3 regions of the Pelosinus sp. UFO1 genome follow, and region 3 is predicted to be linked to each of the others. Evidence: riboswitches for the same ligand, from Rfam matches in the RefSeq annotation. Region 3 holds a riboswitch; each other region holds the start of a gene.

What was found. A riboswitch is a leader RNA that binds a small molecule or an ion and turns the genes downstream of it on or off. The one in region 3 is predicted to bind lysine.
Positions count from the first base shown of each region.
Region 1: another riboswitch for lysine. It lies ahead of UFO1_RS13850 (amino acid permease); the one in region 3 lies ahead of UFO1_RS05010 (diaminopimelate decarboxylase).
Region 2: another riboswitch for lysine. It lies ahead of dapB (4-hydroxy-tetrahydrodipicolinate reductase); the one in region 3 lies ahead of UFO1_RS05010 (diaminopimelate decarboxylase).

Region 1 covers NZ_CP008852.1:2,908,095-2,913,780, forward strand. The annotation lists gene cooS (anaerobic carbon-monoxide dehydrogenase catalytic subunit) at 1-119, opposite strand, end outside; gene UFO1_RS13840 (ribonuclease J) at 340-2,013, opposite strand; gene UFO1_RS13845 (sugar diacid recognition domain-containing protein) at 2,196-3,287, opposite strand; lysine riboswitch at 3,437-3,611, shown strand; gene UFO1_RS13850 (amino acid permease) at 3,694-5,115, shown strand; gene UFO1_RS13855 (metal-dependent hydrolase) at 5,243-5,686, shown strand, end outside.
Region 2 covers NZ_CP008852.1:2,349,872-2,355,557, reverse strand. The annotation lists gene UFO1_RS11005 (pitrilysin family protein) at 1-890, shown strand, start outside; gene UFO1_RS11000 (deoxyuridine 5'-triphosphate nucleotidohydrolase) at 871-1,323, shown strand; gene UFO1_RS10995 (hypothetical protein) at 1,436-1,759, shown strand; gene UFO1_RS10990 (YlmC/YmxH family sporulation protein) at 1,765-2,055, shown strand; gene UFO1_RS10985 (general stress protein) at 2,120-2,788, shown strand; lysine riboswitch at 2,903-3,080, shown strand; gene dapB (4-hydroxy-tetrahydrodipicolinate reductase) at 3,238-4,032, shown strand; gene UFO1_RS10975 (aspartate-semialdehyde dehydrogenase) at 4,188-5,219, shown strand; gene dapG (aspartate kinase) at 5,229-5,686, shown strand, end outside.
Region 3 covers NZ_CP008852.1:1,126,258-1,131,943, reverse strand. The annotation lists gene UFO1_RS05020 (bifunctional enoyl-CoA hydratase/phosphate acetyltransferase) at 1-203, opposite strand, end outside; gene buk (butyrate kinase) at 219-1,304, opposite strand; gene UFO1_RS05010 (diaminopimelate decarboxylase) at 1,565-2,848, opposite strand; lysine riboswitch at 2,968-3,141, opposite strand; gene fumC (class II fumarate hydratase) at 3,386-4,771, opposite strand; gene UFO1_RS05000 (HAD-IIA family hydrolase) at 5,007-5,686, opposite strand, start outside.

The DNA of each region.
Region 1 (5,686 bases), 1.8 Mb from region 3:
AAATGTCGATTTGGATCATTTGTACCACTGGCATCACCTTTTCCTGAAACAGATTCCACATCACCTCGACTGGTTTGATCTGTACTTTTAATTAATGTTTCATTTCCTTGATCTGACAACTGCATTACCTCCTTTTTTTCTAGCTTTTGCTATTTTCAAAGAGGCTATTCATCTATATACAACACTTTCACTATAACTAATAGAATATTGTAGCTATGAGGAAACGAAAAGATACTATTTAAAATACTATACTCTAAAAAGAAAAGAAGCCTGCCTAAAGGCAAACCTCTTCTCTTACTTTTAGATAAAACGTAATCTAATTATATAATCTCAGGGTTATTAAACCTCCATAATAATAGGTAAAATCATTGGACTACGGCGAGTCTTCTCATAAACAAATTTACTTAAGGCATCTCGAACACTACCTTTGATTGCAGCCCATTCAGTCACTTTATTGGCCTCACAATTAGCAAGGACCTGCTTTACTTTTTGTTTAGCTTCAACCATTAAGTGTCCTGATTCTCTAACATAGACAAAACCACGGGAAACTAAATCGGGACCCGCTACAACTGAGCCACTGGCCTTATCTATAGTGATAACTACAATGAGAACTCCATCTTGAGATAATTTGCTACGATCACGCATAACAATATTTCCTACGTCACCTACTCCTAAACCATCAACAAAAACCTTACCTGACGTGACTTTCCCTGATAACTTCCCACTAACAACACCAGCTTCTTTGGAAAACTCAAAGACCTGTCCGTTACTACCTATAAAAATATTTTCCTTGGCAACGCCCAATTCTTGAGCTATCTTTCCATGGCTTATTAACATCCGATACTCGCCATGCACGGGAATAAAGTATTGAGGACGAACTAAGGTTAACATTAATTTTAATTCTTCCTGGCTGGCATGCCCTGAAACGTGAATACCAGCAGAACGTTCATGTATCACTTCTGCTCCTAATCGTAATAAGGCGTCAATCGTCTTTGACACGGATTTCTCATTACCTGGAATCGGTGTCGCAGAAATAATAACAGTATCACTAGGACTAATCTCAATTTTTCGATGATCGTTCATTGCCATTCTCGTTAAGGCAGACATAGGTTCCCCTTGGCTACCAGTCGATAAAATCAATATTTGGTTTCCTGGATAGTTTTTAATCTCATCAATGTCAATTATGACACCTTCGGGAACCGTTAAGTACCCAAGTTCTGTAGCAATATTTACAACGTTAATCATACTGCGTCCGATAATTGCCACCTTACGGCCATATTTACAAGCAGACGTAATCGCCTGCTGTACACGTAATACGTTGGATGCAAAGGTAGCTAAAAGAATTCGCCCCTTCGCATTGTGAAATGCTTCATCCAAAGCAATGCCGACCTGTCGTTCTGATTTCGTAAAACCCGGTCGTTCCGCATTCGTGCTGTCAGACATCAAGACGAGTACACCTTCGTCACCTAATTCGGCGAATTTATGAATATCCATTGCTTTACCGTCAACTGGTGTATAATCAATTTTAAAATCACCCGTATGGACAATTGTCCCAACCGGAGTCTTAAAATACATTCCTACGGCATCAGGAATGGAGTGACATACGCGAATGAACCCTACTTGAATGGTACCAAATGATATTTGATCGCCTGGGTTCACTGGAACCAACTTGTAGTTTGCCACGCCATTTTCTTTTAATCGGCACTCGGCTAACCCTAATGCAAGACGCGTACCATAGACGGGTACATCAATTTGCTTTAATAGATAGGATAAAGAACCAATGTGGTCTTCGTGGCCATGAGTGATAACAACCGCCCTTATCTTATCCTGATTTTCAAGAAGATAGGAGATATCAGGTATAACTAAGTCAATCCCTAACATATCATCTTCTGGAAATGCTAAACCAGAATCAAGAATGATAATATCATCTTCGTAGCGAATTACTGTCATATTCTTGCCGATTTCGCCTAACCCACCAAGTGGAATAATGGCTAATTTATTTTGTTTTTCCAAGAAAAATACCTCCAATATTTGAGTTTGTACATTTAAGTTTTTTTCACCAATAGACGTTCCGTAAACCAACCGTTCCCGCTTTCGATTGGTTTCATCCAAATGTTCATAAATGAAAATACCCGCTCAAAACCCATTACTTTCTATTGTACTTCAAATTGCTTCAATATACAAGTTTTGGCGTATTAAACAATACTTTTTTCACAATTTTTACCCTTTAATGGAATTTCCACAAAAATTTTAGTGCCTTGACCTAGTGCTGATTTAATAACAAATTTTCCTTCCACCAAAGCAACACGTTCTCTCATTCCATAAATACCCAAACAAGTATGGCTATGGGAATTTCTAACGATTTCTGTATCAAAACCTACACCGTCATCATCAACCAACAAAATAAGTTTATCCTGTTTTTTATTTAAGGATACCCAAACCTGTTTTGCTTTTCCATGTTTGACTATATTCGTTAATGCTTCCTGTAAAATACGATATAATGTGATTTCTACTTCAGGAGAAAATCGTTCTCTTGATAAGTTATTAAAATCAACATACATAGAAATTCCATATTGCTTAGTATAGTTTTCTATATATTTTTTAGCAGCAGCTACTAACCCTAAGTCATCTAATAATACAGGGCGTAATTCAACTGCCATATGATGCACCGCTTCTAAGGTCGTAACCGCAAGGTCACGCATTTCTAGTATCTTTTCTTGCTCCTCGCTACTTTGCACTTGCTCTGCGAGGACACGTAGACCAACAATGATGGAAGTTAAGGACTGGCTTGTTTCATCGTGGAGCTCCCGTGATATTCTTTTACGTTCATCTTCTTGTATTGTAATTATTTTATTTAAAAATATAGACTGAAGTTCTTCTTTTTCTGTTAATGCCCCTACTAACCTTTCCTGCCTGGCATTTGATTGAAGATTGGCTTCTACGAAACGTGCAGCTAACCTCGCATAAGGCTCCGCAGTTTTTTGATCACCAGTTACGCCAATTAAGCCAATACATTGCTCCTCAAACATTATAGGAACATTAAAGCCATTGCGGGTACCAGGCATATCTATTTCATCTTCTTCACTAACATAAAACTCCTTCACAACCCCATTCTGCAGCATCTTTGCCCCGGCTTCATGAATTTGTCCAATACGTTCTCTACTAAAAGACGCAATAATTACTCCATGTTCATCAAGTATATTTACATTCTTATTTAATTCAACAGCTACAGTATCTACTAAAGACTGCGCAAATTTCGCATCTAATCGTCTATGTTCATTTTCCACTTGGAAACCTCCAAAAATATTCTTGCGTATCCTATTTCTTCAGACACTTTGCATAATCCTATATTTTTTAAAATTTCAAAAAATATATTTTAATTATTGATTGACAAGTAATCATAGTTTTAATAAAATAAGCAAAGAATTGAATAGGTTGTGATTATAGAGGTGCAAGTGTTATGAGTAAGTATAGTGAGCCGGAAGCAATGAACTATACTGAAAGGAATAGTTGCCGAAACAAAAAAATTCCTACTTTTTTTGTTGGGCTTGTATTGAATAAATGCAAGACTGTCACCAAAAGCTTCTTTTGGGTGGAGTGCTATCTCACACAAGCGGTAATTTATCTTTGTATAAATTTTTTGGTTGTGAGATAGCTCACAACCATTTTATTTTGTAAATTAGGAGGTAAATTATGTCAATTCCTACTGTAAATCTGAAAGAATTATGTCCAGAAAAAGTAGGCCTCAAGCGTGACATGAAATCACGCCACCTTATGATGATTTCTATCGGTGGTACCATTGGTACTGGACTCTTTCTAGGATCAGGTCAAACCCTTAGTCAAGCAGGTCCTCTTGGTGCTGTTCTTGCCTACCTAACAGGCGGTTTTATCATGTATATGGTTCTCTTATGCTTAGGTGAACTAACGGCAGCCATGCCTGTTTCTGGCTCGTTTCAAAGTTATGCCTCTCGTTTCATATCCCCTGGAGCTGGTTTCACCACTGGCTGGTTATACTGGATAAACTGGGCAATTTGTATTGCTGCTGACTTTACCGCTGCAGGTATTATTATGAATAATTGGTTTCCACAATTGGCGATCTGGATGTGGTGTGGAATCTTTGCTGTGATGTTAGCCTTATTAAACATCATCTCGGTAAAGGCCTATGGTGAAGCAGAATTCTGGTTTGCTGGTATCAAAGTAACTGCAATTTTAGCTTTTATTGTCGCTGGTGCAGGTCTGTTGTTTGGTTTTTCTAGTCATTCTCTCCCTATTGTCGGGCTCTCCAATTTTAATACTGGCTCTGGTCTTTTTCCGAATGGCTTTGAAGCAGTATTTTTAACTATGATCGCTGTAGTGTACTCTTTCCAAGGTGCTGAGCTTGTAGGGATTGCTGCAGGTGAATGCGAAGACCCAAGTAAAAATGTTCCTCGCGTTATTAAAGGGATTACTTTCCGCATTATTATATTTTATGTGTTAGCCATGGTTGTACTCGCAGGTATTATTCCTTGGCAAGAAGCAAGTGTCTTAGAAAGTCCTTTTGCCCATGTATTCGGTATGTTAGGATTCCCTTTAGCAAAAGATATTATGAGTTTTGTTGTTATGACCTCCGCCTTATCTGCAGGTAATTCCGCTTTATATGCCTGCTCTCGTCTCCTCTGGTCTATGTCCAAGGAAGGATTAGCACCTAATTTTCTAGGCAAGCTAAACTCTCGTGGTGTTCCTATCAATGGTGTTTATTTGACTCTAGTATTAGCTTGCATGTCTTTACTTACCAGTGAGTATGCTGCCGATACCGTATATTTGTGGCTTATGTCTAGTACAGGGCTTACAGGTTGTCTAATTTGGGTTATTATTGCTTGGTGCCAGATAAACTTCCGTAGAGAATTTGCTCGCCTAGGTGGTAAATTGGAACAACTCAAATTTCGTACACCATTCTACCCACTTGTACCTGTACTTGCTTTGGTATTAAACATTGGTGTTATTTTCAGTCTATATTTCGATGAATCACAACGTATTGTTCTTTACACTGGTATTCCTGTACTGCTTGCTATCTATTTATATTATGTAATATTTTTAGATAAAAAAATCACAGGATCGAAAGCCCAAAGCCTGTAAATATAAAAAATGGTGGCCTCTTAAATGAGGTCACCATTTTTTTATTTACAGGCAAAACTTACTATGAAACACAGCCCCCTATTTATGTTATAATATTATGTAAATTAAATAGGTAGGAGGCATCATTATGGATTCCTTATCCCATGCACTAATTGGCATGGCTGTTGCTGGTTTATCTGGACATCCTCTATCCTTACATGATCCTATTTATCTTGCGACGGTTATTGGCGCGCAAGCACCTGATTTTGATATTATCGCTCAAGTCAAAGGAAATTTTTCTTACCTTAGACAGCACCGCTCTTTTTCTCATTCCATCCCTGGTTTATGCATGTGGGCAGCTATGATTAGCTTAAGTCTTTATGCTTTTATGCCGGAAACCAATCTTTTTTCCTTATTTGGCTGGGCCTTTGCTGGTTGTCTGTCACACAGTATCATTGATTATTTTAATACCCATGGAGTGGCAATTTTATGGCCTTTTCGTAAGGAACGCAAAAGCTTACAACTTTTAAATGTATTTGACCCTATACTCCTATTGCTCATGACGAGTATCTATACTTTACCCATTACTATG
Region 2 (5,686 bases), 1.2 Mb from region 3:
TAGTTTTAGAAGAAGTCCATATGTATGAAGATACTCCCGATGAGTTAGTACATGATCTTCACCATAATAATATCTGGGCAGGGCATGCCCTTGGGCGTAATATTATCGGCACTGTACCTTCTATTGAAAATTTTAACAAGCCACTTCTTCTTGAATATTACCAAAATTTCTATACCCCTGATAATATTGTTATTGCCGCCGCCGGTAATTTGACCCACGAAAGGCTAGTAGAGTTAACAAACTACTACTTTGGAAAAATGGCAGGCAATAAAAAACAAGGTAACCCAACTGTCCCAGAATTAAAACCCAATCAGACAATACAATCCAAAGCGATCGAGCAAGTACATCTTTGTTTAGGAACTAGCAGTGTATCCCAGTTATCACCAGATATCTATACCTTTCACATAATAAATAATATTTTGGGTGGAGGTATCAGTTCACGATTATTTCAGACGATTCGAGAAGAAAAGGGACTTGCTTACTCCATCTATTCTTACCAGACGAATTATAGCGATGCTGGTCTATTTACCATTTATGCTGGAACACGTCCTAGTAATGCATGCCAGGTAGTAGAATTAGTGAGACAAACTATTTTTGAATTAAAGAATAAAGGCATTACAGCTAGAGAGCTTACCAAAACGAAAGAACAATTAAAAGGTAATTTATTATTAGCACTTGAAAGCTCAAGTAGCCGTATGTCGCGGCTTGGGAAGATGGAACTTACATTAGGAAAGTATATTACTCTGGATGAGGTAGTTACTAACATTGATAAAGTTTCTTTAGAGAAAGTGCACTCTATAACACAACAAATGTTTAATCCAAATACTCTATGTTTTACAGCATTAGGACCGATAAGTGAGGAGATATATGATGAGGTTAAGAGGTTTTGAATTGATTTCTACTTATAAAGATAAAGATATTATTATTCCTACTCGAAAAACACAATATAGCGCAGGCTATGATATAGCCGCCGCCGAAGATATAATAGTACATCCAAACTCCCTTAGTCTAGTACCTACAGGTATTAAAGCTTATATGCAGCCCGATGAATACCTTGGCATACACATTCGTTCTGGTCTATCAATAAAAAACAAATTAAGTTTAATAAATAGCCAAGGGATTATTGATGCTGACTACTACAACAATAGTGAAAATGAAGGACACATTTTTATTGCTATTTATAATCACAATTTACAAGAAATAGTGATTAATAAAGGTGCTCGAATTGCACAAGGAATTTTCTATAAATATTTATTAACCGACATAGATGACCATGATATATTCTCAATCAGAAAAGGCGGCCTAGGCAGTACAGGTAATTAGTGATTTTATAGTAGCTTAGTGGAAGTATACATAACTTTCACTAAGCTATTTTTAACATAATATTGTTTTTTTCATCATATTCTTAAGATAGAAGGTATATGGAGGGTCTATCATGTATTCCTGGTTAATTTTCCTTGTTTTGTTTACTGGGGGCTTACTAGTTTCAGTATTAGAACGCATGAAGTATTACCGCCAAATAAATGCTAGTAATGAAATTAAAATTTCGCCAATATCATTGGCTCTGCAGGAATTAATCGCAGTTTCTGGTGGTATCTATTTATCATTAGTTATGCTTATATCTTTTCTAAAGTTAGATGTACCAGAGAAAGTATTGATTTTTGGTTTCTACATAGATCCAATAGCTTTTCTATCGATTGCTTTATCCATTGTTCAACCGTTCTTTGTGAAATTATTTTATAAGAATAGTAAGGGGTGAAGAAAATGCGCTTGAGTGAGTTATCAGGTAAAGAAGTTATCAATTTAGGTGATGGAGCCCGTCTAGGGATAATTGATGAATGTGAATTAAATTTTGATTATAAATCAGGCAGAATACATACTATCTTGCTACCAAAACGAAATGGACTATTTAACTTTTTCAGCGATAGTAAAACTGCGACAATTCCATGGCAGGCAATAAAGCGTATTGGAGATGAAGTAATTATTGTAGATATAAATAATGCTTATGATCGATATAGCAATTTAAATCGGGAGCGTCAAGAAAATACATATTAATAAGTACTCTGGATAAACTAACATTAAATTGCATGGAATGCATTTAATGTTAGGAGGTTTACACATGGAAAAACAGAATTGCAATCAATTACCAAACCAAGCAAGTTCAGACACAGTGGTAAATAGTTATGCTGCAACAAACACTACTGCTAATACAATGCAACAGGCGCCAGTAGGAAACATGAATACAACCAATATGACAAATACACAAAATTCAAACCAAAAACAAAACCATCAACAGAACAAAAAGCAAAACCAAACCATTATCGGAGTATTTGAATCAAGGGGTAGAGCTGAAAATGCAGTGAATACTTTACGCCAACAAGGCTTTACATCAGAAGAAATTAACATTGTATCAAAAAAACAACAAAATGCTAATACAACACAAGATGAAACTTATGATGATGACATTGTTGATGGAACATTGACTGGTGGTACGTTAGGTGGAATTGGTGGCTTACTCATGGGTGCTGGAGCTTTACTGCTTCCCGGTATCGGGCCTATTCTTGCTGTTGGCCCTATTACGGCTGCAGTAGGCGGAGCAATTGCAGGCGGCATCGCTGGTGGGCTAATTGACTGGGGAATTCCTGCTGAAGCGAGTCAACGATATGAACAAGAGGTTGCTCAGGGTAGCATTCTTGCTATTATTCGCACAGATACAACTAAGGTAACCTCAGCAGCCCAAATACTGCGACAAAATGGCGCTAAAGATGTAGAAAATCACAGTAAATAAATATGACTTACAATATAATGATTGTTAAAACTTTACTTTTTTATTTAAAAGCATTGACACTACTATAATCACTATTATACAATGTATGTAATTAAATACACTTCATCCTACGCAGGATGGAATAGAGGTGCAGACAACAAAAGTACTTTCAAGGAGATTGGTCTCTATGATCTGAAAGAAAAGGGTTGCTTGCCGAAGTGCGGAAGATGCCAAGTCTTCAGTGCTGGTCTTTCATCAAATAGGTGTAAGACTGTCACTAAAAGTAACCTTTTAGTGGAGTGCTATCTTATCTAAGGCGTGGGGAAACGCTTGTTTTCCCATTATCCTTATAACTGTTGAATGTACGATTGACAGCCGATGAGATTATACTCATCGGCTATTATTTTTACCTCAACATTAACATTCATAACAATCAATGAATACATTGCTACTATTAGGAGGTGCGCAATATGATTAGAGTAATAGTGTGTGGAGCTTACGGTAAAATGGGGCGTGAGGTACTAAAAGCCATACATAACGATACGCAATTAAGTATCGTAGGAGCTGTAGATACAAAATCGGATTTTATTGATATTGGTGATTTAATCGGCGTAGAAAAAACAGGTATTATTGTTGGTAATAATCTGCAAACTGTAATTAATGAAACACAGCCACAAGTAATGGTTGACTTTACAAGACCAGAAGTAGTATTAAATAATATTCGTATGGCAATTGCTAATGGTGTTTGCCCTGTTGTCGGAACTACTGGATTATCCGAAGAAAACCTGGAAGAAATTAGTCAATTATGTGAAAAAACCAAAGTGAATGCATTAATTGCCCCTAATTTTGCCATTGGTGCTATTCTAATGATGAAATTGGCACAAGATGCCGCTAAATTTTTTCCACATGTGGAAATCATTGAATTGCATCACGATCAAAAGCTCGATGCACCCTCTGGAACTGCTTTGCAAACAGCAGAATTAATTGCGAAAAAACGTGGTTATTTACAACAAGGACACCCAGACGAAGTCGAGAAGCTACCTGGTGCAAGAGGAGGAGACTTTTCTGGTATTAGAATGCATAGTGTGCGTTTACCTGGATATGTAGCGCATCAAGAAGTTATTTTTGGTGGACTTGGTCAAACACTAACGATTCGTCATGACTCCATATCCCGTGAGTCATTTATGCCAGGAGTTGTATTGGCTTGTAAATATGTACTAACAGCAAATGGTTTGGTTTTGGGACTTGAAGAGATTTTAAAATAAGTTTATTGGCAAGCTTAATAAATAGTATAATCATAAACTTACAGCATAGCATCTTTTGCATTAAATCAGGCATCATAAGCAATAACTATAGTAAATAAAATGAATATAATAAGAATATATAATATTACGAGAAAAAATAATGGGGAGCGATATGTATGAAGAAATATAATGTAGCAATACTTGGAGCTACTGGAGCAGTAGGGCAAGAGTTCCTAGATTTAATTGAAGAACGTAATTTTCCTTTTGATAATCTAAAATTACTTGCATCAAAACGTTCCGCTGGAAAAATCATTCCTTTCATGGGAAAAGATTATATCGTAGAAGAAGCTACTGATGACTCTTTTAAAAATATTGATATTGCCTTATTTGCCGGTGGTTCTGCTAGTACAAAATTTGCCCCTGCCGCAGTAAAATGTGGAGCAGTAGTGATTGATAATTCTAGTGCTTTTCGGATGGATCCTACTGTGCCATTGGTTGTGCCAGAAGTTAATCCAGAAGCTATACAACAGCATAAAGGGATTATTGCAAATCCTAATTGTTCTACCATTATTATGGCCATGGCCCTAAAACCCCTTTATGATCAAGCAAAAATTAAAAGAATTGTCGTTTCCACTTATCAAGCAGTATCTGGAGCAGGTAAAGAAGCAATTGATGAGTTGTCAAATCAAGTGCAAGCTGTTGTTGAAAATCGCCCTGTAGAAGCTAATATTCTTCCTAGTGCTAGCTTACCTAAGCATTATCAAATTGCTTTTAATATCATTCCACATATTGATGTATTTGTAGAAGATAATTATACAAAAGAAGAAATGAAGATGGTTCATGAAACGCATAAAATATTTAATGATTATAAGATAGGTATTACAGCAACTACTGTAAGGGTGCCTATTTATCGTAGCCATTCAGAGTCAATTAACGTTGAGTTTGAAGAAACAATCTCAGTCGATCAGGCTAAAGAACTCTTAGCAAATTTCCCAGGAGTTATTTTGCAAGATAATCCGGCAGACATGGTATACCCAATGCCTTTATTTACTTCCAATCAAAATGAAGTTTTTGTAGGTCGAATTAGAAAAGATAATTCCGTTCCACATGGTCTAAATCTTTGGGTTGTTGGTGATCAAATACGTAAAGGTGCTGCTTTAAATGCGTTACAGATCGCCGAGTATATGATTGAACATAACTTACTTTGAGGTGAAATAATGGGGATAATAGTTCAAAAATTTGGCGGTACCTCTGTTGCAACTCCTGAGTGTAGAGAGTTAGTAGTTGCAAAAATTAAAACTGCCCACGATAAAGGTTTTAATCCTGTAGTAGTCGTTTCGGCTATGGGAAGAAAAGGAGAGAGTTACGCTACTGATACACTGATTGACCTGGCACGCACTGCATATAAAGATATTGCAAGCCGTGAACTCGATCAAATTTTATATTGTGGCGAGATGATTTCTGCTGTTATTATGACTGGAACATTACAAGCTGCAGGACTTGATGCGATTATGCTTACAGGTGGGCAAGCCGGCATTATAACCGATAATAATTTTACCAATGCTAGAATTTTAAAAGTAGATCCATCCCGAATACTAAGTTTATTACGAATGGGTAAAATTCCTGTTGTATGTGGCTTCCAAGGTGCAACAATTGATTATGAATTTACTACTTT
Region 3 (5,686 bases):
TTGGTTTCATTAGATAGCCCAACTTCTGCAAGCATAGGGGTAATTAAAGCAGCATCGCCTACTAAGATAGCCTGAGCAATACCAACTTCTTGCACCATTTTAATCGCAGACAATACCTCTTTATCCTGGGCCACGGCTACGCTAATCATTACCTGACCGCGATTTTTAATTTCCGCTACTATTTCGTCATAAGAGCAGTACAAATAATCACCTCCTACCTAACAATAATTCTGTGCCGGTTCCTGGCCTCTTAGTACTCTAAGGGCACCAAAAGCTAATGCTTCTAGTTCTTCTTCCCCTGGTACAACGGTCACAGGAGCAATAAACATAACTCTATTCTTTATTTCATCAGTAATACGTTCTGAATGAGCAATACCCCCTGTTAAAATGATATGTTCTACATTGCCTGCTAGCACTGTAGCCATAGCACCAATTTCTTTGGCTACTTGATAACAAAAGGCATCTAATACTAGCTTAGCTTCTACATTACCTCCATCTGCCATCGCAAATGCTTCTCGAATATCCGTTGTACCAAGATAGGCATAGATTCCGCCTTTATTGCTTAATTTTTCTCGCAGCTCCGCCGAGGTATACTTATCTGACAAAGCCAACTTTAAAAATTGACCTACCGGCAGTCCACCACAACGATCTGGAGAAAAAGGCCCTTCTTCTTTTGCATTATTTACATCAATCATTCTACCCTTTTTATGCGGTGTTACAGAAACACCTGTTCCTAAATGAGCAACAATTAGATTCATATCCTCATAGTTTTTACCTAGTTGGTTTGCCACCTTACGCGCAACAGCTTTCGTGTTTAATGCATGGGATAGGCTGATCCTTGGTAAATCAGGCAAACCGGATATTCGCGCTACTGGTTCCATTTCATCTACAGAAACAGGATCAACAATATAAGAAGGGATCTTCAATGTTTCTGCTAGCCCATAAGCCATGACAGCGCCCAAGTTAGAAGCATGTTCACCAAATTTGGCTGCTTTGAGATCATCCACCATATCTTGACTAATACAATACGTTCCGCCCTTAAGAGGTTTCAAAATCCCACCACGCGCCACCACTGCTTTTAACGTGGCAATGTCAACCCCTTCTGCTGCTACTTGTTTTAAAATTAATCGCAACCGATATTCATACTGATCTACTACTTTTATGAAGCCACTAGTATCCGCTACAGAATGCTCGACGGTCTTTTTAAAAACTATTTTTTCTCCATCGTATACAGCAAATTTTGTTGATGTTGCCCCCGGGTTAATTACCAATAACCTTTCCGCTGCCCCATATTCTTTAGCCATAAAGTTCCTCCCATAACATTTCAGTTTCATTCTATGTATTGAAATTTCACCAAATATTCTGTTCATATATTCTTTACTTATTTCATTTTATTTTTCTTATTTCCTGCTTTTAAATAAGAAAAGACTTGGCTTAGGCCAAGTCCTCAGACGCAGGCAGAAGCCTTAGTCGTTCTTACTTGGAATCAAGGAAGTGTTATACTTTCTGATTCCGTAAAAAACAGACAGGTCTACTACAACCTGCCTGTTCCATTATTTATTCATTATTTTTTAGTAGCTGCTGCTAATTTTATTTCCGTTTTTTCAAAATCCAAGGTAGCAAAATAATCCCCAATGGTTTCTGCCCGACGAATCATCTGCACCTGGCCGTCACCCTTTAATAATAATTCTGCGGAACGCAATTTTCCATTGTAATTAAAGCCCATTGCATGCCCATGAGCACCCGCATCATGCATAACAATAATGTCACCAATATCAATACGAGGTAAATTACGGTCAATAGCGAATTTATCATTATTTTCGCAAAGTGAACCTGTTACATCATATACATGATCTAGTGGAGCATTTTCTTTTCCCACGACCGTAATATGATGATAGGAACCATATAATGCTGGGCGCATTAAATTTGCCATGCAAGAATCAAGACCTACATAGTTTTTATAAATCTCTTTTTTGTGCAGTACAGTAGATACAAGATAACCATAAGGTCCTGTTATCATTCTGCCACACTCCATGGTAATTTTCAAAGGATGTAGTCCCTTCGCCACAATTTTTTCTTCATAAGCCTTACGCACCCCTTGGCTGACAACATCTAGGTCAACAGCTTCTTGTTCTGGACGGTAAGGAATACCAATTCCACCGCCCAAATCGATCATTTCAATCCGAATCCCTAATTTTTCATACACTTCAATTACTAAATCAAACATCATATTTGCCGTTGCAACAAAGCTATCTGAATTTAGTTCATTAGAAATTACCATGGTATGCAGAGCAAAACGTTTTACCCCTTTACTTTGCACAATTTTGTAAGCTTCTAAAATTTGTTCTCTCGTTAAACCATATTTTGCTTCCTCTGGATACCCAATAATATCATTTCCACCTTCCAATAAGGGACCCGGATTGTAGCGGAAGGAAAGGATGTCAGGTAAACCAACGTGCTTCTCCAAATATTCAATGTGGCTAATATCATCCAAATTAATAATAGCTCCCAGCTTTTTGGCCGCTTGGTAATCTTCTACTGGTGTATCGTTGGAGGAAAAGACAATTTCTTCTCCTGTTATTCCAGCTTGTTCAGAAAGAATAAGTTCTGGCAGAGAACTGCAGTCAGCTCCAACGCCTTCTTCTCTTAGCACCTTTAAAATATGAGGATTTGGTGTTGCTTTTACAGCAAAATATTCTTTAAATCCTGGCGCCCAGGAAAAAGCCGCCAATAATTTTCGAACATTATTTCGAATGGCCTGCTCATCATAAATATGAAATGGTGTTGGATATTTTTTTATAATTTCTTCTAGTTCAATCTTTGTAAAGGGTAATGTTTTTTCTGCCATTTTTGTATAGACCTCCTGAAATTGTTTATTATTTGGTAAGTTATAGTGTAAAACAAAAAGCAGTTTGCGGAAACCATCCCGCAAACCGCTATAAGAATCTAACATATCTCATAATCAGTTATGCAGATAGCACTCCACCCAAAATTGGATGACAGTCTTGTATTTATTCAATACAAAACCAACGAAAAGGTCTTTGCCAAACCCTTCCACTTCGGCGGTTATTCCTTTTTGTATCTTTCATCGCTGGCTACTCTAGATACATATTCTTAATATACCGCGCCTCTATCTTCTAGCTATTCATCTGTCATTTTTCTAAGTATAGACTAATCTAGTTTGTCATGTCAACTCTAATCCTATGTTTTTTTGTAAAAGTTATTATCCGATGACTAAACCGCTCTAAGACTCCCATCTTCTATAAGTGGGAGTTAAGAGCGGCTAAGTCCCTGGATAAGTGCGACTAAGATTCAGATGGAGTTAAAACTCCACCTGAATCAAGTCTTCTTTATAGATAGTCTATCATCTTAAGCCCTACAGACACTATCTTGGTTTTACCAAGATTGTAGGATTCATATATTCTTCATACTGTGCTTCACTAACCCACCCTGTGGCTAAGGCAGATTCTTTTAATGTAATGCCTTCCTTTACCGCACTTTTAGCAATTTGGGCTGCCTTATCATAACCAATTAGGGGTACTAAGCCTGTAATAAGTATTAGTGATTGGTGCAAATAAAAATCAATAATCTCAGTATTTGCCTGTATACCTACCGCACAATTAACATTAAAAGAGTTCATCCCATCCGAAAGTAGCCGAATGGACTGCAAGAAATTATAAACAATGACAGGCATAAATACATTTAATTGAAAGTTTCCTTGGCTAGCAGCAAAAGAAATTGTGGTGTCATTACCAAATACCTGGGCAACAATCATTGTCAATGCTTCGGATTGAGTTGGATTGACTTTTGCAGGCATAATGGAGCTGCCTGGCTCATTCTCGGGTATTTTAATCTCTCCAATACCGCACCGTGGACCACTTGCAAGCCAACGAACATCATTGGCAATCTTCATTAAATCAGCAGCTAATGCCTTCATCATACCATGAACGACGACTACCTCATCTTTACTTGTTAACGCATGAAATTTATTAGGAGCTGTACGAAATTCCTTGCCCGTTAACTTGGTAATTTCTGCAGCAACGAGTTCGCCAAAGTTCATAGGGGAATTAATACCAGTCCCAACAGCCGTTCCTCCCATGGCCAAGTCCCGCATAAAGTTAATACCTATGGTCAGCATTTCTTCGTTCCGTTCTAACATCCGCACCCAACCGCTTATTTCCTGTCCCATAGTAAGAGGTGTCGCATCCATTAAATGAGTTCTGCCAATTTTTATGATTTCACTGAATTCTTTTGATTTCTGATCTAACGTTTCTTTTAAAGAGGCAATTGCAGGTAATAGTTTATCAATCACTAATGTTACGCCGGCAACATGAATCGCCGTAGGGAAAATATCATTAGAGCTTTGGGATTTATTCACATGATCATTGGGATGAACGACTAAAGGCTCTGCTCCTTCGGCTAGCAACTGAGTCGCTCTATGTGCCAATACTTCATTTATATTCATATTAAACTGAGTGCCACTTCCCGTTTGCCACACGGCAAGAGGAAAGTTGCCATCTAGTTTTCCGGCTAACACCTCATCACAAGCCTTAACGATGGCCTGAGAGCGTTTTGTATCAAGTACACCTAGTTTCTCATTTACTAAGGCAGCTGCTTTCTTTAATATGGCAAATACACCAACTAACTCATAGGGCATCTTTTCTATTCCAATACGAAAATTTTCAAAACTACGTTGTGTTTGGGCTCCCCATAATTTATCCGCTGGCACTTTTATTTCTCCCATTGAATCTTTCTCAATACGATATTCCATATAAAGCACTCCTTTATCGATTCATTACCTATAAACTAAAAACGAAGAAGGTATCGTAAATTTGATCTTCTCTTTAGTTTCTTCTTCATAACTAAAAACAATCCTGCAGTAATTTTAAATCTTCTTTAAAAACAAAAAGTGTTTACAACCCTATTGATTGCAAACACCCTTTACCTTATACCTTTATAATCCCTTCTAAGAGTCTCTCTTCTTTTTTGCGATAGACTTGCTTTTCTTATCCGACGATTAATTCTCTAGAGGAGCCCATATGAATCAAATCCTCTTCTTTGTCACTAGCAGAAAGTGCTTGACCTAAACCTCCTAAGTTATCAAATATATAGTCAGGTTTAAAGACCGACTGCTCAACATCTGATATTTTGGATTCTCCACTGAGTACTAACACAGAGACCATACCTGCATTACATCCTGTAGCTATATCAGTATATAATCGATCACCAACCATTGCCATTTCTTCAAGAGGATAACTTTTTTTATTTAATAAGGCTTCCACAATTTCCTTATTGGGTTTGCCCACAACCTGAGGGGAACAACCTGTTGATGCTTTTATCAATGCAGCCATAGCACCACAATCTGGTATATAGCCAGTTTCTGTAGGACAATTAAAATCTGGATGAGTCGCAATATAAGGTATATTATGCCGTATAAGATCACACGCGATGACTAATTTTTCATATGTTAATGTAGTATCAAATCCTAATACTACATATTCAGGATTATCTGCTGTTACTATAAATCCATGCCTTCTAAACTCTTCTTCTAAAGCAGGTGTTCCAAGTAAATATATATTTTTGCAATTTTTAGTATTTTTTAGATAAAGGGCTGTGGCCTCACCAGATGTTAAAATATTACTTTCACTGCAATTAATACCTAACATCTTAAGTTTATTGGCATAGA